Regions from separate parts of the Arthrobacter sedimenti genome, predicted to be linked through region 2. Evidence: riboswitches for the same ligand, from Rfam matches in the RefSeq annotation. Region 2 holds a riboswitch; each other region holds the start of a gene.
The links. A riboswitch is a leader RNA that binds a small molecule or an ion and turns the genes downstream of it on or off. The one in region 2 is predicted to bind thiamine pyrophosphate.
Positions count from the first base shown of each region.

Region 1: another riboswitch for thiamine pyrophosphate. It lies ahead of ACFO0G_RS12160 (ECF transporter S component); the one in region 2 lies ahead of thiD (bifunctional hydroxymethylpyrimidine kinase/phosphomethylpyrimidine kinase).
Region 3: another riboswitch for thiamine pyrophosphate. It lies ahead of thiO (glycine oxidase ThiO); the one in region 2 lies ahead of thiD (bifunctional hydroxymethylpyrimidine kinase/phosphomethylpyrimidine kinase).

Region 1 is NZ_JBHSDQ010000004.1:337,728-343,071, reverse strand. Features, by position in the region: gene ACFO0G_RS12170 (CDGSH iron-sulfur domain-containing protein) at 76-339, opposite strand; gene ACFO0G_RS12165 (iron-containing redox enzyme family protein) at 411-1,466, opposite strand; TPP riboswitch at 1,745-1,885, shown strand; gene ACFO0G_RS12160 (ECF transporter S component) at 1,953-2,576, shown strand; gene ACFO0G_RS12155 (ABC transporter ATP-binding protein) at 2,576-4,123, shown strand; gene ACFO0G_RS12150 (energy-coupling factor transporter transmembrane component T family protein) at 4,120-4,920, shown strand; gene ACFO0G_RS12145 (UDP-N-acetylglucosamine 1-carboxyvinyltransferase) at 5,050-5,344, shown strand, end outside.
Region 2 is NZ_JBHSDQ010000003.1:64,786-70,129, forward strand. Features, by position in the region: gene ACFO0G_RS08360 (Rne/Rng family ribonuclease) at 1-1,600, shown strand, start outside; TPP riboswitch at 1,750-1,847, shown strand; gene thiD (bifunctional hydroxymethylpyrimidine kinase/phosphomethylpyrimidine kinase) at 1,855-3,375, shown strand; gene rplU (50S ribosomal protein L21) at 3,712-4,020, shown strand; gene rpmA (50S ribosomal protein L27) at 4,083-4,346, shown strand; gene obgE (GTPase ObgE) at 4,463-5,344, shown strand, end outside.
Region 3 is NZ_JBHSDQ010000001.1:407,593-412,936, reverse strand. Features, by position in the region: gene ACFO0G_RS01820 (RNB domain-containing ribonuclease) at 1-1,317, opposite strand, end outside; gene thiE (thiamine phosphate synthase) at 1,357-2,106, opposite strand; TPP riboswitch at 2,134-2,252, shown strand; gene thiO (glycine oxidase ThiO) at 2,246-3,559, shown strand; gene thiS (sulfur carrier protein ThiS) at 3,556-3,792, shown strand; gene ACFO0G_RS01800 (thiazole synthase) at 3,797-4,612, shown strand; gene ACFO0G_RS01795 (hypothetical protein) at 4,693-4,995, opposite strand; gene ACFO0G_RS01790 (DUF3107 domain-containing protein) at 5,018-5,242, opposite strand; gene ACFO0G_RS01785 (TetR/AcrR family transcriptional regulator) at 5,304-5,344, opposite strand, start outside.

The DNA.
Region 1 (5,344 bases), on a different contig from region 2:
GCGGTCCCGGCAAGAGTCGGGGCAAGGGCGTGGCCGGCCGGCGGGGCTTGTTGAACTGGCTAGCCCGCCGGCTGGCTAGGTGGCCTGGGGCTCGGTGCGGAACTTGATCATCTTGTGCGTGCCGTCGCAGTAGGGCTTGATGGCGGACGCCCCGCACCGGCACAAGGCCACCGTTTTCCGCTCCCGGGGCACGGCACCGCCGGATGGGGTGACGATCTCAAATTCGCCCCGGACAATGAGTGGCCCGTCCGGGCAAACCACGATCGAGCTCGCGGCAGGTTCCTGCTCCTCGTGTACCTGGTCCATGTCGGCTCCTGTTCCCTGCTGTTCCAGGCTCATGCCTGCACCGCATCCATCGTTGTTGTTTCTGGCCGGCCCGGGACGCCCTGGCCCTGCCGCGGCGGCGCCTGTCACGCTGCCGCCGGCACGGCCGCCCGGAGTGAAGTCTGCCCGGCTTCCCAGGACGACATCAGGTGGGCGGAAAGGCGGCTGTCGATGGCCATGACGGCCGTGGCCCCGAACAGGACGTCGGCCAGCAGTTGGGGTTCAGCTTCCACCAGGCCGCCGGCGAGGTCGCGTCCGGCGATCTGTTCGTGGACGGCGTCGGCCTCCACGTGCTCGTCAAAGTAGTGCGTGATTTCCGGGCCGAAGCCGTGCCGGCGGAATCCGTTGCCGTAGAAGCGGTTGGGCTGGGAGGACGTCATTTCGTAGATTGCCAGGTGCCCGGTGATGGCACCGCGGAGCCGCCGGTTCAGGCCGCAGAGCGACATGAGGTTGACCGAAGCCAGGGAGACCGCCGGTACGGCGTCCACGTAGGCGCCGTAGCTGTCGTCCAGGCCCAGGCCGCGCATGGTCCGGGCAAACAGCGCGCTGTGCATCCGCTCAGGCCGGCCGCCGCCGTATTCGTCCGCCTGGATTTCCACCAGGGCCGCCTTCGGCCGGCCGCTGAGCCGCGGAATGGCCCATGTGTGCGGATCGGCTTCCTTCAGTTGGTACATGGACTTGTGGACCAGGAACTCTTTGAGCTGGTCCAGTGTGGCTTTCCTGGCCACGTAGCGGGACACGCTGGGACCGGTATCCGTGGCGGCCAGGCCAAAGAGGACGTCGGCAACCGCGTCGCTGGTCATGGCAACCCCGCCGGGCAGTTCGAAGTTCCCGGCGGTTTGGTACGCGGCAGCGCGCAGTGCCGCTTCGAAGGGTTCCTCGATCAACCGCCGGACGCTGATCAGCGCCGGCTCCCATTCCCAGAGGTCTGAAACGCCGTCCAGGCCGGAGTAATGGAGTTCGTAAAGGCAGAAAAGCGAAAGTTGGATGTCCTCGTCGGAGATGATGTCGCCGGACCCGGCCAGCTGCCGCACCACCAGGGAGTACAGCCCGTCCAGGCCCGGCCCGGCGGTGTCCGGAGCCTGCGCCAGGACCTGGAACAGTGCGCTGCTGACGGGTCCTCTGGGTTCCGGGATTCTCATGGTGCTCCTTGGTCTGCCGCACTGCTGACGGGAACGAACGGGGGGCCGCCCATGGTGAGTCCCATGCCCGTCCTCCTCGAAACCCGGGAGACAACATAGTAAGCATGATTACTAATAAAAGCTAAGCGCACTGACCTCCAGGCGTCACGCCATCACAAAGCGGCCGGTCACATCCGGTCCGCTTGGCGCCCGCAGCCCTCAATCCTGCGCCGGCCGGTGTAAACTGGAGCACGCCCGGAAGGGCAATCACAAGCCTTACCCAAACCAAAAAGCAACACTAAAAACGACAGGGGAGCGCCGCCGTCGGGCATCCTGGCACAAGCCGGGCACCGCAGGTGGGCGCTGAGAGTGCGGACAGCCGCAGACCCTCGAACCTGATCCGGTTAGTACCGGCGCAAGGGAGTCGAGTTCTCAAAGTGTCGCGGCTGCACGGCAACGGGCCGTCAGCCGGGTCCACTTTCCCCTCCTGTTTCCCAGGAGGATCACATGAGCACTGCAGCAATCAAGAAGACCACCAGCAGGTCCTGGCGCGTCGTGGACATCGTGGTGGCTGCGCTGGTGGCCATCGCCGGCGGCGTCATCTTCTGGGCGTGGGACCAGGGCGCGGCAGCGCTGTCGGCCCCCATGAACGCCGCCTACCCACCCCTCACCGGGCTGCTGGCCGGCGGATGGATGATCCCGGGCGTGCTGGGCATGCTCATCATCCGCAAGCCCGGCGCCGCCCTGTTCTGCGAAACCGTGGCCGCCACCGGGGAACTGCTCATGGGCTCCCAGTACGGCGCCTCGGTCCTCTTCTCGGGCTTCATCCAGGGCCTCGGCGCGGAAATCATCTTCGCAATCTTCGTGTACCGCAAGTTCAACCTGCCCGTATCGCTGCTCGCCGGCGCCGCGGCCGGATTCTTCTGCGGCCTGAATGACTCCTTTGCGCCGTGGGGCTGGAACATCGCCTACTCGGGCGCGGACAAGTTCGCCTACATCGTCCTCACCACCATTTCCGGGGCAGTCCTGGCAGGTGCCCTGGCCTGGCTCGCCACCCGCGGCCTGGCCCGCACCGGCGTCCTGAGCTCCTTCGCCTCCCGCAAGGCTGCCACGGAGCCAGTCTTCTCCTGATGGCACCCTCCCAGGGCGCCGGCGGCCCCGTCCGCCCAGCCGCCGTCACCGCCCGCGGCTGGGGCTGGCGGCACGCCGGCAGGGCCAAGCCCGCCGTCCATGCCCTTGACCTGGACATCCGCCCCGGCGAGCGGGTGCTGCTGCTTGGCCCCTCGGGCGCCGGAAAGTCGACGCTCCTCCATGCCCTCGCCGGCGTGCTGGGAGACATCAACGACGACGGCGAGGCAGGCGACGCCGACGAGTCGGGTTCGCTGCTGGTTGACGGTGCCGTGCCCCGCTCCCAGCGTGGCCGCGCCGGCCTGATGCAGCAGGACCCGGAGACGCAGGTGGTCCTTTCGCGCGTGGGGGACGACGTCGCCTTCGGCGCCGAGAACCTTGCCGTGCCGCGGGATGCCATCTGGGCGCGCGTGCACGAGGCGCTTGCCGACGTCGGACTGTCCCACCTCCCGCTGGACCACCCGACGTCGGCCCTGTCCGGCGGGCAAAAGCAGCGCCTGGCGCTGGCGGGGATCCTGGCCATGCGGCCGGGGCTGATCCTGCTGGACGAGCCCACCGCCAACCTGGACCCGGACGGGGTGCTGGAAGTCCGCGACGCCGTGGCGCGCTGCCTGGACAAGACGGGGGCCACGCTGGTGGTGGTGGAGCACCGCGTGTCCGTGTGGAAGGACTTGGTGGACCGGATCGTGGTCCTGCAGCCGGGCTCGTCCAGCGAGCCCGCCGTGCTCCTGGACGGGCCGCCGGACCGGGTACTCAGCGAGGCACGGACCATGCTCGCCACCGCAGGGGTATGGGTCCCCGGGTACGTCCCGGCCACCCGGGCCCGGGCTGCGGTGCCGGCGCCGGGAACGGGCAACCTCCTGCTGGCCGCCGAACAGCTGGGCGTCTCCCGCGAACGTTCCCGCCGCCATGGCTTCCGCAAAATCCCGCCCGTCCCCGTCCAGGAAGGTGTAGCCGCCCAGGTCCGCGCCGGGCAGGCGCTGGCCATCACCGGTCCCAACGGCGCCGGCAAGTCCACGTTCGCGCTGACCCTCGCCGGCCTCCTGGAGCCGGTGTCCGGAAAGGTGTCCGCCACCCTGGACCTGAGCCGCGGTGCGGGCATCGACCCGGTCCGGTGGAAGGCCGAGCAGTTGATTTCGCGCGTGGGGACGGTGTTCCAGGAGCCTGAGCACCAGTTCGTGACCGGCAAGGTGCTGGATGAGCTGCGCTTTGGTCCCCGGCACCTGGGCCACGGGGAGGGCCGGGTTGACGAGCTGCTGGAGAGGCTGCGGCTCACCCAACTGGTGGACGCCAACCCTTACACGCTCTCCGGGGGTGAAAAGCGGCGGCTGTCCGTGGCCACCGTCCTTGCCGCCAGCCCCCAGGTCCTTGTCCTTGACGAGCCCACCTTCGGGCAGGATGCCAACACCTGGGCCGAGCTGGCCTCGTTCCTGTCCGAGCTGCTTGACGCCGGAACGGCGGTGGTTTCCGTGACCCACGACGCCGAATTCACGGAGGCGCTGGGCGGCGAGGAGCTGCGCATGGCCGCTGCGGAAGCGGTGGCGCCATGAGGCAGCAACTCACCCTCAGCGGCAACCGCGCGCTCCTGACCCGCGCCAATCCACTCAGCAAATTCGCGGCGGTCCTGCTCATCACGGCCGTCCTTGCCCTGTCCATCGACTGGGTTTCGGCCTCCGTGGCACTGGTCTTTGAGCTGCTGCTGTTTCCCCTGGCCGGGCTCACCCTGTCCCTGCTGTGGCAGCGGGGGTGGCCGCTGATCCTTGCGGCGGCGATTGGCGGGTGGAGCACGTCCATCCTGGCGCCGGACAGCGGCAGGATCCTGCTCGACGCCGGCATCTGGACCATGAGTGAAGGTTCCCTCCAGCTGGGGATCGGCTTTTTGCTGCGCGGCTTTGCCATCGCCCTTCCGGCGGTACTCCTGATGAGCTGCACCGATCCCACGGACCTCGCCGATGCGCTGGCGCAGAAAGCACGCCTGCCGCACAGGTTCGTCCTGGGAACACTGGCCGCGATGCGCCTGGTGGGACTCATGGCCGAGGAATGGCAGACAATCGGCATGGCACGGCGTGCCCGCGGCGTGGGTTCCCGCGGCAGTTTGGCCCAGCGGGTGAAGGCCACGCTGGGGCAAAGCTTCGGGCTCCTGGTGCAGGCCATCCGGCGCGCGTCGAGGCTGGCCGTCACCATGGAAGCGCGGGGCTTTGGCGGTGCCACGCGGACCTGGGCGCGGGAATCAACCTTCAGCCTGCTGGATCTCGGAGTGGTGGCCGGCGGCATCGTGGTGGCCGGGCTGGCTCTTTTCGCGGCTGTCACCGCCGGTACGTGGAATATGGTGTGGCTGGGTAGCTGAGCGTCCGGCCCAGGAACTACGTATGCTTCCCTATCGCACCCGATGGGTACAGCCGTCCCGTAGCCCCCATAAGCGCCGTTGGGTAGTCTCACGGGAGGCCCGATAACTCATTTATGATATATTCGCGGTATGACCCAGGAAACCGCTGAACACGTTGCCGCCATGCTGAGGGACGCCCGGAGCGAGAAAGGGTGGACCCAGGGCCAGTTGGCCGCCGAACTCGGCACCAGCCAGAGCGCTGTGGCCCGGATGGAACAGGGCAAGCAAAACCTGAGCCTGAAAATGATCCAGCGGCTGGAAAACATCTTCGACCGCAGCATCGTCAACGTGGGCAAGCCGCAGATGACCCACCTCCGGGTGGAGGGTGGCCGCACCCTGTCCGGGGCCGTGGACGTGAACAGCAGCAAGAACGCCGGCGTCGCCC
Region 2 (5,344 bases):
CAAGATCCTGGCCCCCGAACTGCTCTACGGCGAGCCGGACCTGACCATCAAGGTGGTCCGCGACGTCTTCAACGAGGACTTCTCCAAGCTCATCGTCTCCGGTGAGGAAGCATGGGACACCATCGAGGCCTACGTGACCTACGTGGCCCCGGACCTGGTGGGCCGCCTCGAAAAGTGGACCAAGGACCAGGACATCTTCTCCGCCTGGCGCATCGATGAGCAGATCCACAAGGCCCTCGAACGGAAGGTCTTCCTGCCCTCCGGCGGCTCCCTGGTGATCGACCGCACCGAGGCCATGACAGTAGTGGACGTCAACACCGGCAAGTTCACCGGCAGCGGCGGCAACCTCGAGGAAACCGTCACCAAGAACAACCTTGAAGCTGCCGAGGAAGTGGTGCGCCAGCTGCGGCTGCGCGATATCGGCGGCATCATCGTGATCGACTTCATCGACATGGTGCTCGAATCCAACCGCGACCTGGTGCTGCGCCGCCTGGTGGAATGCCTGGGCCGCGACCGCACCAAGCACCAGGTTGCCGAAGTGACCTCCCTCGGCCTGGTCCAGATGACCCGCAAGCGCATGGGCACCGGGCTGCTGGAGGTCTTCGGCGAACAGTGCGAGGCCTGCGCCGGCCGCGGCGTGGTGACCCACGACGATCCCGTGGAGCACCGCCGCGCCAACGTCGTTGCCGCCGAGCACCACCACGTCCAGCGCAGCGACAACCGGCCCGAAGCCCGGCCGGAAGCCCACCGCACCGAAGGCCAGCGGACTGACAACAACCAGCCCGGCGCACGTTCGGAACGCAAGCGGCGGCGCGGACGCGGCGGCCAGCAGCCCGAAGCCGCACCGGTGCCTGCCGTCCAGGTCCACACTGTCCACCCGGAGCCCACGGACGCTGAGCGGCACGCCAAGGCAGAAGCCACCCGGCTTGCCCTGGCAAACATCGCCGCTGCCGCCCACGCCGCGCACTTGCACGACGACGAAGTGGCCGCAACCCGCCAGGTGCCGGCAGCCCCGCCTGCGGCGGCCGCTCCGGCAGAGGAGAAGTACGACGCCGATGCCCCCACGCGTCCCGCAGCTGTCCTGACGTTCGGCGGCGAAGAAGTCCCGCTTCCGTTCGTGGAGCATGCGGAGGAGCAGCAGCCCAAGCCCGCCCTCACCCTGGACCGGCTCGCTGAAGCGTTCGCCCACCTCGGCCAGCCGGCGTCGTCCATGGAGGACGCTCCAGCTAAGGCTGCCGAGACGCCGCAGGCACCTAAACAGCCGGCAACGGAACAGCCCGCGCCGGAACGGCAAGCCGAAACCGGGGGAGCGGAAGCCCGCCCCGCAATGGATGCTCCCGTCGAAAAGGACTATTCGGACCACACGCTGGAACAGTCGCGTCAGCGGAGGCCGCGGCGCCACCGGGGTGCCAGCCGTGCCCAGGGTGCCGCCAACGAGACCGCTGTCCAGCACCACGAAAACGTCCAGGCGACTGCCGGAGGCCATTCGCACGCAGCCAAGGCCCCGGAAACGGATAAGGCACAGGCCACGGCGGAACCGGGCAAGGCGGCAGAGGAACCCATCATCCTCGGCGTCGGCGTCCCGGCCTCGGAGCTGTAGCAAAGAAACATTCAGGAGTCCCCGCTTTGTGGACAGTTCCCCCGTAAATTACAGGGGGAACTGTCCATAGGGCGGGGACTCCTGCGTGCGGCCACCCTCCCCGCGCCTGCAGTCACCTTTCCTGCGGACAGGCCCCAGCGGTTAGGCTGGGAACCGACACGGGGTGCCGCGCAGAAGGCCGGCTGAGATCCAGACCCGTTGAACCTGTCCGGCTAGTACCGGCGAAGGGATGTCTCTTGTCTTCCACCCTTTCCATGCCCCTGCCAGTTGCCTCCGGTGCATTCGCCGCGTTACCCGCGGGCCGTGACGTTCCCCGCGTGCTCTCCATCGCGGGCTCGGACCCGTCGGGCGGAGCGGGTATCCAGGCAGACCTCAAAAGCATCGCCGCGCACGGCGGTTACGGCATGGCCGCCATCACCGCCCTCACGGCCCAAAACACTAGGGGCGTACAGGCCGTGCACGTGCCTCCGGCCGCCTTCCTGGCCCAGCAATTGGATGCCGTCAGTGACGACATCAGCATCGACGCCGTCAAGATAGGCATGCTGGGTGACGGGGAAGTGATCCGCACTGTGCGCGGGTGGCTCGAAAAGGTGCGTCCCGCCGTCGTGGTTCTTGATCCGGTGATGGTTGCCACCAGCGGTGACCGGCTGCTGCAGGAGTCGGCAGAAGCCGCACTGCGGGAACTGCTGCCCCTTGCCCACCTCATCACCCCAAACCTGCCCGAGCTTGCCATGCTGGTGGGCGCGGCCCCCGCCGGGAACTGGGACGAGGCACTGGCCCAGGGCCGGCGCCTGGCCGACGCTACCGGGGCAACCGTGCTGGTCAAGGGCGGACACCTGGCAGGTTCGGACTGCCCGGACGCGCTGGTCAACACCGCGGGCCTGCTGGGACAGGACGTAGTGGAAGTCCCGGGCAACCGGATCTCCACCCGCAACAGTCACGGCACAGGCTGCTCCCTTTCCTCTGCCATGGCAACGGTGCAGGCCCGCCTGGGCGACTGGGAAGCGTCACTGCGGACGGTCAAGCCCTGGCTGGCGGGTGCCCTCGAGAACTCGGGTCTGCTGGAGGTGGGCCAGGGGAATGGACCCGTGCACCACTTCCACCACCTGCGGCCGGCACTGCAGGAAGGCGGCTTCGCGGCCCGGCTGTGGGCGGAAGCCCAACAGGACCTCGACGATATCTATGCGCTGGACTTCATCCGCGGCCTGGCCACCGGAGACCTGGCCGAGAAGGACTTTGCCTACTACCTGGCCCAGGACGCCCTTTACCTCAACGGGTACTCCCGCGTGCTGGCCCGCACCAGCGCCCTGGCCCCCTCGGAGGCCGAACAGCTGTTCTGGGCAGGATCGGCCCAACATTGCCTCGAGGTGGAAACGGAACTCCACCGCTCCTGGCTCAGCACCCGGCCAGCCCAGGGCGGCCTCGGCCCCGTCACAAAGGCCTACGTCGACCACCTCACCGCAGCTTCGGCGTCGGGCTCGTATGCTGTCCTGGCTGCCGCCGTCCTGCCCTGCTTCTGGCTCTATGCCGAGGTAGGGGAGAAGCTGCACGCCCAGTTCGTTGCCTCCGGTGAGCCGGACGCGCATGCCTACGCTGCCTGGCTCCGCACCTATGCCGACGAGGCCTTCGCCGAAGCCACCCGCCGGGCTGTTGCCATCGTGGATGAGGAGGGGCGGAAGGCCTCCGACCATGAAAGGGCAGCGATGGTCACCGCGTTCAAGCAGTCCTGCCGACTGGAAGTGGAATTTTTCGACGCGCCGAGGCTGCATGCCTGACTGCTGGGGGCAGCAGCGCCGCTATGATTGATTCGCATGGTTGCGGTGCTGCCCACCGGGTTTGTGGTTACTACCACAGCCGGGCCGCCGGAACCAGCCTCATTTGCGGCCGTGGACGGATTTAGCGTATTCTGGATCTTCGGTGCTTACGCCAACACTTGGGTTATGACCCTGGAGCAATTCGCTGTGCATAACAAGCGGACTTCTCCACCGGGACGGCTCACGGATTTCCCCGGGAAATCCACGGCGTTGAGGCACAGCGGGAACCCAGCCAATTTCTGAGCCGGGTGCCGCACGCAAATTTTGTAATAAACGTCGAGAGAAGTGAGTTCCCAAGTGGTGTACGCGATTGTCCGCGCAGGCGGCCGCCAAGAGAAGGTTTCCGTTGGAGACTTCGTTACCCTGAACCGCGTCGCCGGTGGAGCCGGCAGCACCATCGAGCTGCCCGCACTGCTCCTGGTTGACGGTGACAAGGTCACCTCCGCCGCCGCTGACCTGGCCAAGGTAACTGTTACGGCTGAAATCCTCCAGGACCTGCGTGGTCCTAAGATTGTCATCCAGAAGTACAAGAACAAGACCGGCTACAAGAAGCGCCAGGGTCACCGCCAGGAACTGACCAAGGTCAAGATCACCGGCATCAAGTAACCACCGGTTACTGTTCAGGTTTTCCAACAGATTCCCCAGAATTTTAAAGGCAGGCATTTCAGATGGCACATAAAAAGGGCGCGAGCTCCACTCGCAACGGCCGCGATTCCAACGCTCAGTACCTCGGCGTCAAGCGCTTCGGCGGCCAGGTAGTTTCCGCAGGCGAGATCATCGTCCGCCAGCGTGGCACCCACTTCCACCCGGGCGCCGGCGTTGGCCGTGGCGGCGACGACACCCTGTTCGCACTGACCCCGGGCGCCGTTGAATTCGGCACCCGCCGCGGTCGTCGCGTGGTCAACATCGTTGCTGCTGCAGCTGCAGAGTAACAACCAGTTCTGAAGCGGTGGAGCGGGCCTGTGGGTCCGCTCCACTGTTCTTTTAACCGCATTACAATCGATGTGGCGTTCCGGACGCCAAGTAAACAGCATTTGAGGAGATCCACGTGGCCAGCTTTGTAGACCGGGTAGTCCTGCACGTATCCGGCGGATCGGGCGGCCACGGATGCGTCTCCGTCCACCGCGAGAAGTTCAAGCCGCTCGGCGGGCCCGACGGCGGCAATGGCGGCAACGGCGGTGACGTGATCCTTCGCGTCGATCACCAGACCACCACACTCCTCGACTACCACCACGCACCCCACCGGCACGCCAGCAACGGTGGCCCCGGCATGGGTGACTGGCGCGGCGGCAAGAACGGCGAGACCCTGGTGCTGCCCGTGCCGGACGGCACCGTGGTCAAGACCAAGGACGGCACCCTGCTCGCCGACCTCGTCGGTGAAGGCGCCGAATACGTGGCGGCCGCCGGAGGCCTGGGCGGGCTCGGCAACGCCGCCCTCTCATCCCAAAAGCGCCGCGCCCCTGGCTTCGCACTGCTGGGCCTCGAGGGCGACTCCCGCGACGTCGTGCTGGAACTGAAGTCCATCGCGGATATCGCACTGGTGGGCTTCCCGTCCGCGGGCAAGTCCAGCCTCATCGCAGCGATGTCCGCCGCCCGCCCCAAGATTGCCGATTACCCGTTCACCACCCTGGTTCCCAACCTCGGCGTGGTGCAGGCCGGCGACGTCCGGTTCACCATCGCCGATGTTCCCGGCCTCATCGAAGGCGCCAGCGAGGGACGCGGCCTGGGCCACAACTTCCTGCGCCACGTTGAGCGCTGCGCTGCCCTGGTGCACGTGCTGGACTGCGGCACCCTGGAATCGGACCGGGACCCGCTCTCTGACCTCGCCATCATCGAGGGAGAGCTGGAGAAGTACGCCGTCGACATGAGCTATGCCGGCCAGGATGGCGAAGTCGTCCCCCTGAACCACCGTCCCCGCCTGGTTGCCCTG
Region 3 (5,344 bases), on a different contig from region 2:
TCTCCCGTTGCTTCCACTGCCGTTCTGCGGCTTGGACCCGGAGATTACGATCGCGTCGAACTCCTGCCCGATGTGGTTCAGCAGCAGGGCCGCCTCCACGGTGTCCAGGGCCAGGCGTTCCATCCGGGACGCCAGCTGGTCCGATCCCGCCATGATGCCAGGCAGCAGCGGCAGGGCTTCGCGTGCCCAGCCGGGAACATCGCCGCCATTGCTCAGGGCCTCGCAGATGACCAGGACGAAGCGGTCCACCAAGCGGCGCAGCGGCGCGGTGGTGTGGGCATACGCCGCGCCGATGGCGGACTGGATCCCATCCTCGGGGACGGTTCCGTCAAAGGCGGTGTAGGAGGCTCCGCGGAACAGCATGCCTGCCGAATGCATGATGGCCAGCTGCCTCGGGTCGGTGGGATCCAGTGACCGCAGGTATTCGCCGTAGCTGACTTCGCCGTCCCACGGCCTGCCCAGCACCTCGGTCTGCAGCCGGAAATGCCTCAGGGACCGTTCATCCGGGGCCGGCATAGTTCGCAGGATGCCCACCTTGCCCTCCAGCATGAGCTCCGCCGCCGCCATCCCGGTCATCAACGAAATCTGCGCGTTCCAGTCCTCCACGGGAAGCTGCGGAACGGCGTCAATCCGGTAGCCGCCGTCGGGCAGTTGGACGATCTCCTGTTCGGGCATGTTGAGGCTGGCGCCTTCACGCGCCCGCTCCAGTGCCACCCGCTTCAGGCCCACCTCGCGGAGCAGATGGAGCACGGGGGAGGCCGTCCCGGCGTCGAGGTCTGCCTGGGCGCCCTTGTAGCTGAGCTTGTCACGGCTGCGGACCCGCGCCCGGCGGACGCCCACTGTCAGGACGGTTGCTTCGCCGTCGAGAGTGAAATCCCATACGAAGGCAGAACACTCCTGGCCGGGCAGCAGGCTCCCGGCCCCTTCGCTGATGACTTCCGGGTGCAGCGGGATCCGGCCGTCCGGTGCGTAGAACGTCTGTCCGCGCCGCCGCGTCTCGGCGTCCAGGGGACCTCCCGGCGCAACGAAGGCCGGAACATCGGCGATCGCGTACATCACGCGGTAGCCGTCCCCGTCCAATTCGATGAACACCGCCTGGTCCAGGTCCGTGGAGGACGCCGGGTCGATAGTGACAAACTCGACGGCGGTCAGGTCGTAGGACGGCAGTTGCAGCGCCGCCACGGCGGCCAGGGCGTCTTCCACGGCTTCGGCGGGATAGGGGCCGGGAAGTTCAAGTTCCGTCCGCAGCAGGCCCAGCGCCTCTTCCAAGGCATTCTTGTGGTCGTGAACGTTGGGAGCCAGCCGATGATGTGACACAAAATTCAGCGTAGCCCCAAGTTCCGCGATTAAGCAGGCTCAGGAGCCGGCGGCGTCCAGCGCGTCGAGGAGGGAGGCAGCAGCTGCGGCGGGATCAGGGGCTTCGGTGATGGTGCGGACCACCACGATCCTGCGCGCACCCGCCTCCGCCACCTGGTGGACGTTGCCGTGGTCGATGCCGCCAATGGCAAACCAGGGCACGGGATCGGCAGCCTGCCGGGACGCCCCGGCTGCGTACTTCACCAGTTCGGGACCGACGGCGGCCCTACCGGGTTTGGTGGGGGTGGCCCAGACCGGACCCACGCAGAAGTAGTCCAGCCCGGAGGGGCCGGCGGTTGCGGCCAGGGCGGCATCCACCTGTTCGGTGGTGTGGCTGGAAAGTCCGATGGCGGCGTTGCCGTTGACCAGAGTGCGTGCTGCCGCCAGCGGCAGGTCCTTCTGGCCAATGTGGAACACGGGGGCCCCGGAAAGCACGGCGATGTCGGCGCGGTCATTGACCGCCCACAGCTTGCCGTGACGGACCGCCACTTCCTTCAGCACCGCCAAGAGGTCCAGTTCCTCGGCGGCTTCGATGGTCTTGTCACGCAGCTGGATGATGTCCACGCCGCCGGCAAACGCCGCGTCCACGAACTCCGCAAAGTCGCCGCGGTCCCGCCGCGCATCGGTGCAGAGGTACAGGCGCGCCGCCTTGAGGGCCTCGCTGTCGCGGGCATTGACAACCTCGGCACTGGCAACTCCGCCGGCCGGAGCATGGGAACCTGCGGGAAAGGATGAGGTGGTCGCATTCATGCCTGCAAGCCTAGTTCCTCTAAACTGGGGAGGTACTGCGGGAGCCCGCGGCAGCTGTCACAAAGCGCCGGGCTGAGAGGGCGTCAGAGCCGACCGCTTGACCTGATCCGGTTAATGCCGGCGTAGGGAAGGAACCCAGATGCATACCCCCGGCACCGCTCAGCCCGCATCCGTTGACGCGTCCATCCCCTCCACCCTTCGTGCCGACGTCGCCGTCATTGGCGGGGGAGTGGTGGGACATGGCATCGCCTGGGAATTGCAGCGTTCCGGACGCTCCGTCGTCCTCATCGACGATGCGCCCGGCGCCGGCGCCAGCTGGGCCGCGGCCGGCATGCTGGCCCCGGTGAGCGAACTGCACTACCAGGAGGAGGACCTCCTGGAACTCATGCTGGAGGCATCGTCACGGTGGCCGGCGTTCGCTGCCGGTGTCACCGATGCATCGGGGGCGGATTCCGGATACCTCACGACGCCGACACTCGCCGTGGGTGCCGACGCCGCCGACCGCCGCGCGCTGATGGACCTGCGCACAGTCCAGCAGGCGAGCGGCCTGGCCGTGGAACCCCTGACCGTGCGGGAGGCCCGCAAACGCGAACCCCTCCTCAGCCCTGCCATCGCCTGTGCCCTCGACACCCTGGCGGACCACCAGGTGGATCCCCGCCGGTTGGTGGCGGCCCTGCGGCAGGCCCTGGCCCGCGCCGCCCAAGAGTTGCCTGGCCTGGTCGTGGCCGGTGCGGTGGACGGGTACGCCGTGCCGAAACGGGCAGCCGGGCTGATGTGGGAAGGTGGAACGGTCGCCGGCGTCCGGCTCGCCGGTGGCGGTGCCGTCCTGGCAACAGAAACCGTGGTGGCCAACGGCCTGCAGTCAGGCGCGCTCGCGGACCTGCCCCGTGGCCTCGAACTGCCGCTGCGGCCCGTCCACGGGGACATCCTCCGCCTTGCGGTTCCCCGGCACCTCCAGCCCCTGGTGACAGCAACGGTGCGGGGCCTGGTCCACGGAGTCCCGGTCTACATCGTCCCGCGGCAGGACGGGACCGTGGTGATTGGAGCCACCCAGCGCGAGGACGCCCTGTCCGATGCCGTCAGCGCCGGCGGCGTCTACCAGCTACTGCGCGATGCCCAGGCCCTGGTGCCCGCCGTCGCCGAACTCGAATTGCTGGAGTGCACCGCCCGTGCCCGCCCCGGAACCCCGGACAATGCACCGCTGCTGGGGCGGGTGCCGGTGGACCTGGCCTTAGGAAGCGAAGGATCCGGAGCGGATTCCGGTCACGTCCCGGGGCTCATCATCGCCACCGGGTTCTTCCGTCACGGCGTCCTCCTCACACCTGCGGCAGCAGCAATTTGCGCGGAACTGCTGGACGGAAAAGCCGACCCCCGCTGGGCACCCTTCAGCCCCGACCGGTTCTCCAGGCCGGCACCGGCGGCAAAAGACACCGATATCAAGGAGACAGCGTGAACATCACCCTCAACGGCAACCCGCACGCGGTGGCGAACGGCGCCTCCATCACCACGCTCGTCAGCCAGGTCACCGGACGCCCGCTGGCTGACAACGGGCAGGCGACGGACGGTGGGAAACTGGGCGTCGCCGTCGCCCATAACGCCCAGGTGGTGCCGCGCAGCCAATGGTTCGCCACGGTGCTCGCCGAGGGCGACGACATCGAACTCGTTACAGCAGTACAGGGAGGCTGACGCCATGACCGAAACCAGCACCATCAACCCCGCCGGGAACACAGGTGCCGCCGACGCCCTGGTGATTGACGGCGTCGCCCTCGGCTCCCGCCTCATCATGGGCACCGGCGGGGCGCCCAGCCTGGACGGCCTGGGCGCAGCGCTCCTGGCCTCCGGCACTGCCCTGACCACCGTGGCCATGCGTCGTTACTCAACCGCCGAAACCGGCTCGCTGTTCCAGCTGCTGGTGGACCACGGGATCCGGGTGCTGCCCAACACCGCCGGTTGCTTCACCGCCAGGGACGCGGTCCTCACGGCGGAACTGGCCCGCGAAGCCCTGGAAACCGACTGGGTGAAACTGGAGGTCATCGCCGACGAACAGACCCTCCTGCCCGACGCCGTGGAGCTCGTGGAGGCCACGGAGCAACTGGTCAACCGCGGCTTCAAGGTCTTCGCCTACACCAACGACGACCCCGTGCTTGCCCTGCGGCTCGAAAACCTCGGCGCCACCGCCGTGATGCCCCTGGGCGCCCCGATCGGGACCGGCCTGGGGATCCTGAACCCGCACAACATCGAGCTCATCGTTTCGCGCGCATCGGTTCCGGTGGTCCTGGACGCCGGTATCGGTACGGCGTCCGACGCCGCCCTTGCCATGGAGCTGGGCTGTGACGCCGTACTGCTGGCCACGGCCGTGACGCGCGCGCAGAACCCGGCCCTCATGGGCGAGGCATTCAAGCACGCTGTGATCGCGGGCAGGATGGCCAGGGCAGCGGGCCGGATTCCCCGCCGGGAGCACGCCCTTGCGTCGTCGGCTATGGAGGGCCGGGCGGAGTTCCTCTGACCGCCGCTTAATCTGATCAATCCTTAAATGGCTGTGGCCACTACCCCTGGGGGTAGTGGCCACAGCCATTTAAAGACGCATCAGCGGCGCAGGATGGCCGTCAGCCGCTCCATGTCGTGGCGGGTACGCGAACGGCCCAGGTAGACCACGGCCCCGGTTGCGGCCGCGATGCCCAGGACCATGGGCAGGACCCAGGGGAGCCAGGTCAGGCCGGGCAGGTAGCCGAAGCCGGCCGTCATGAGGATGATCCACGCCAGCGCAGCAACACCCACCGCAATTCCAGCCGGCAGCGCCGCGCCGTAGGTGGCATGGCGCTTGTCATTGGCCCAGACGATGAAGCCGCCCGCGGCGGTTGCCAGCACCACGATGGTCAACGAAAGCATGGGTCTCCCTCTTCGGCGCGGGTTAGAACTGGCCGAAGCCCACGCGGCGGACCTCTTCAGCGCCGATTTCAACGTACGCCAGGGCGTTGCCCGGAACGATGATCAGGCGTCCCTTGTCATCCTTGAGGCGCAGCTCATTGCCTTCGCTGATGGCCTCGCCGACAACCTTGGCCACCGTCTCGGCATCCTGGGTCGATTCCAGTACGATTTCGCGGCCAACGTTCTGAACGCCGATCTTAATTTCCAAGGGGGCCTCCCAGCCTGTGAAGTGCTCGTACTTCTCTACGAGGTGTTGTCTTATTTGTAGTCTAGGACTCTTTGGGGAAGCGAGAGATTCCGCGCCAAGCTA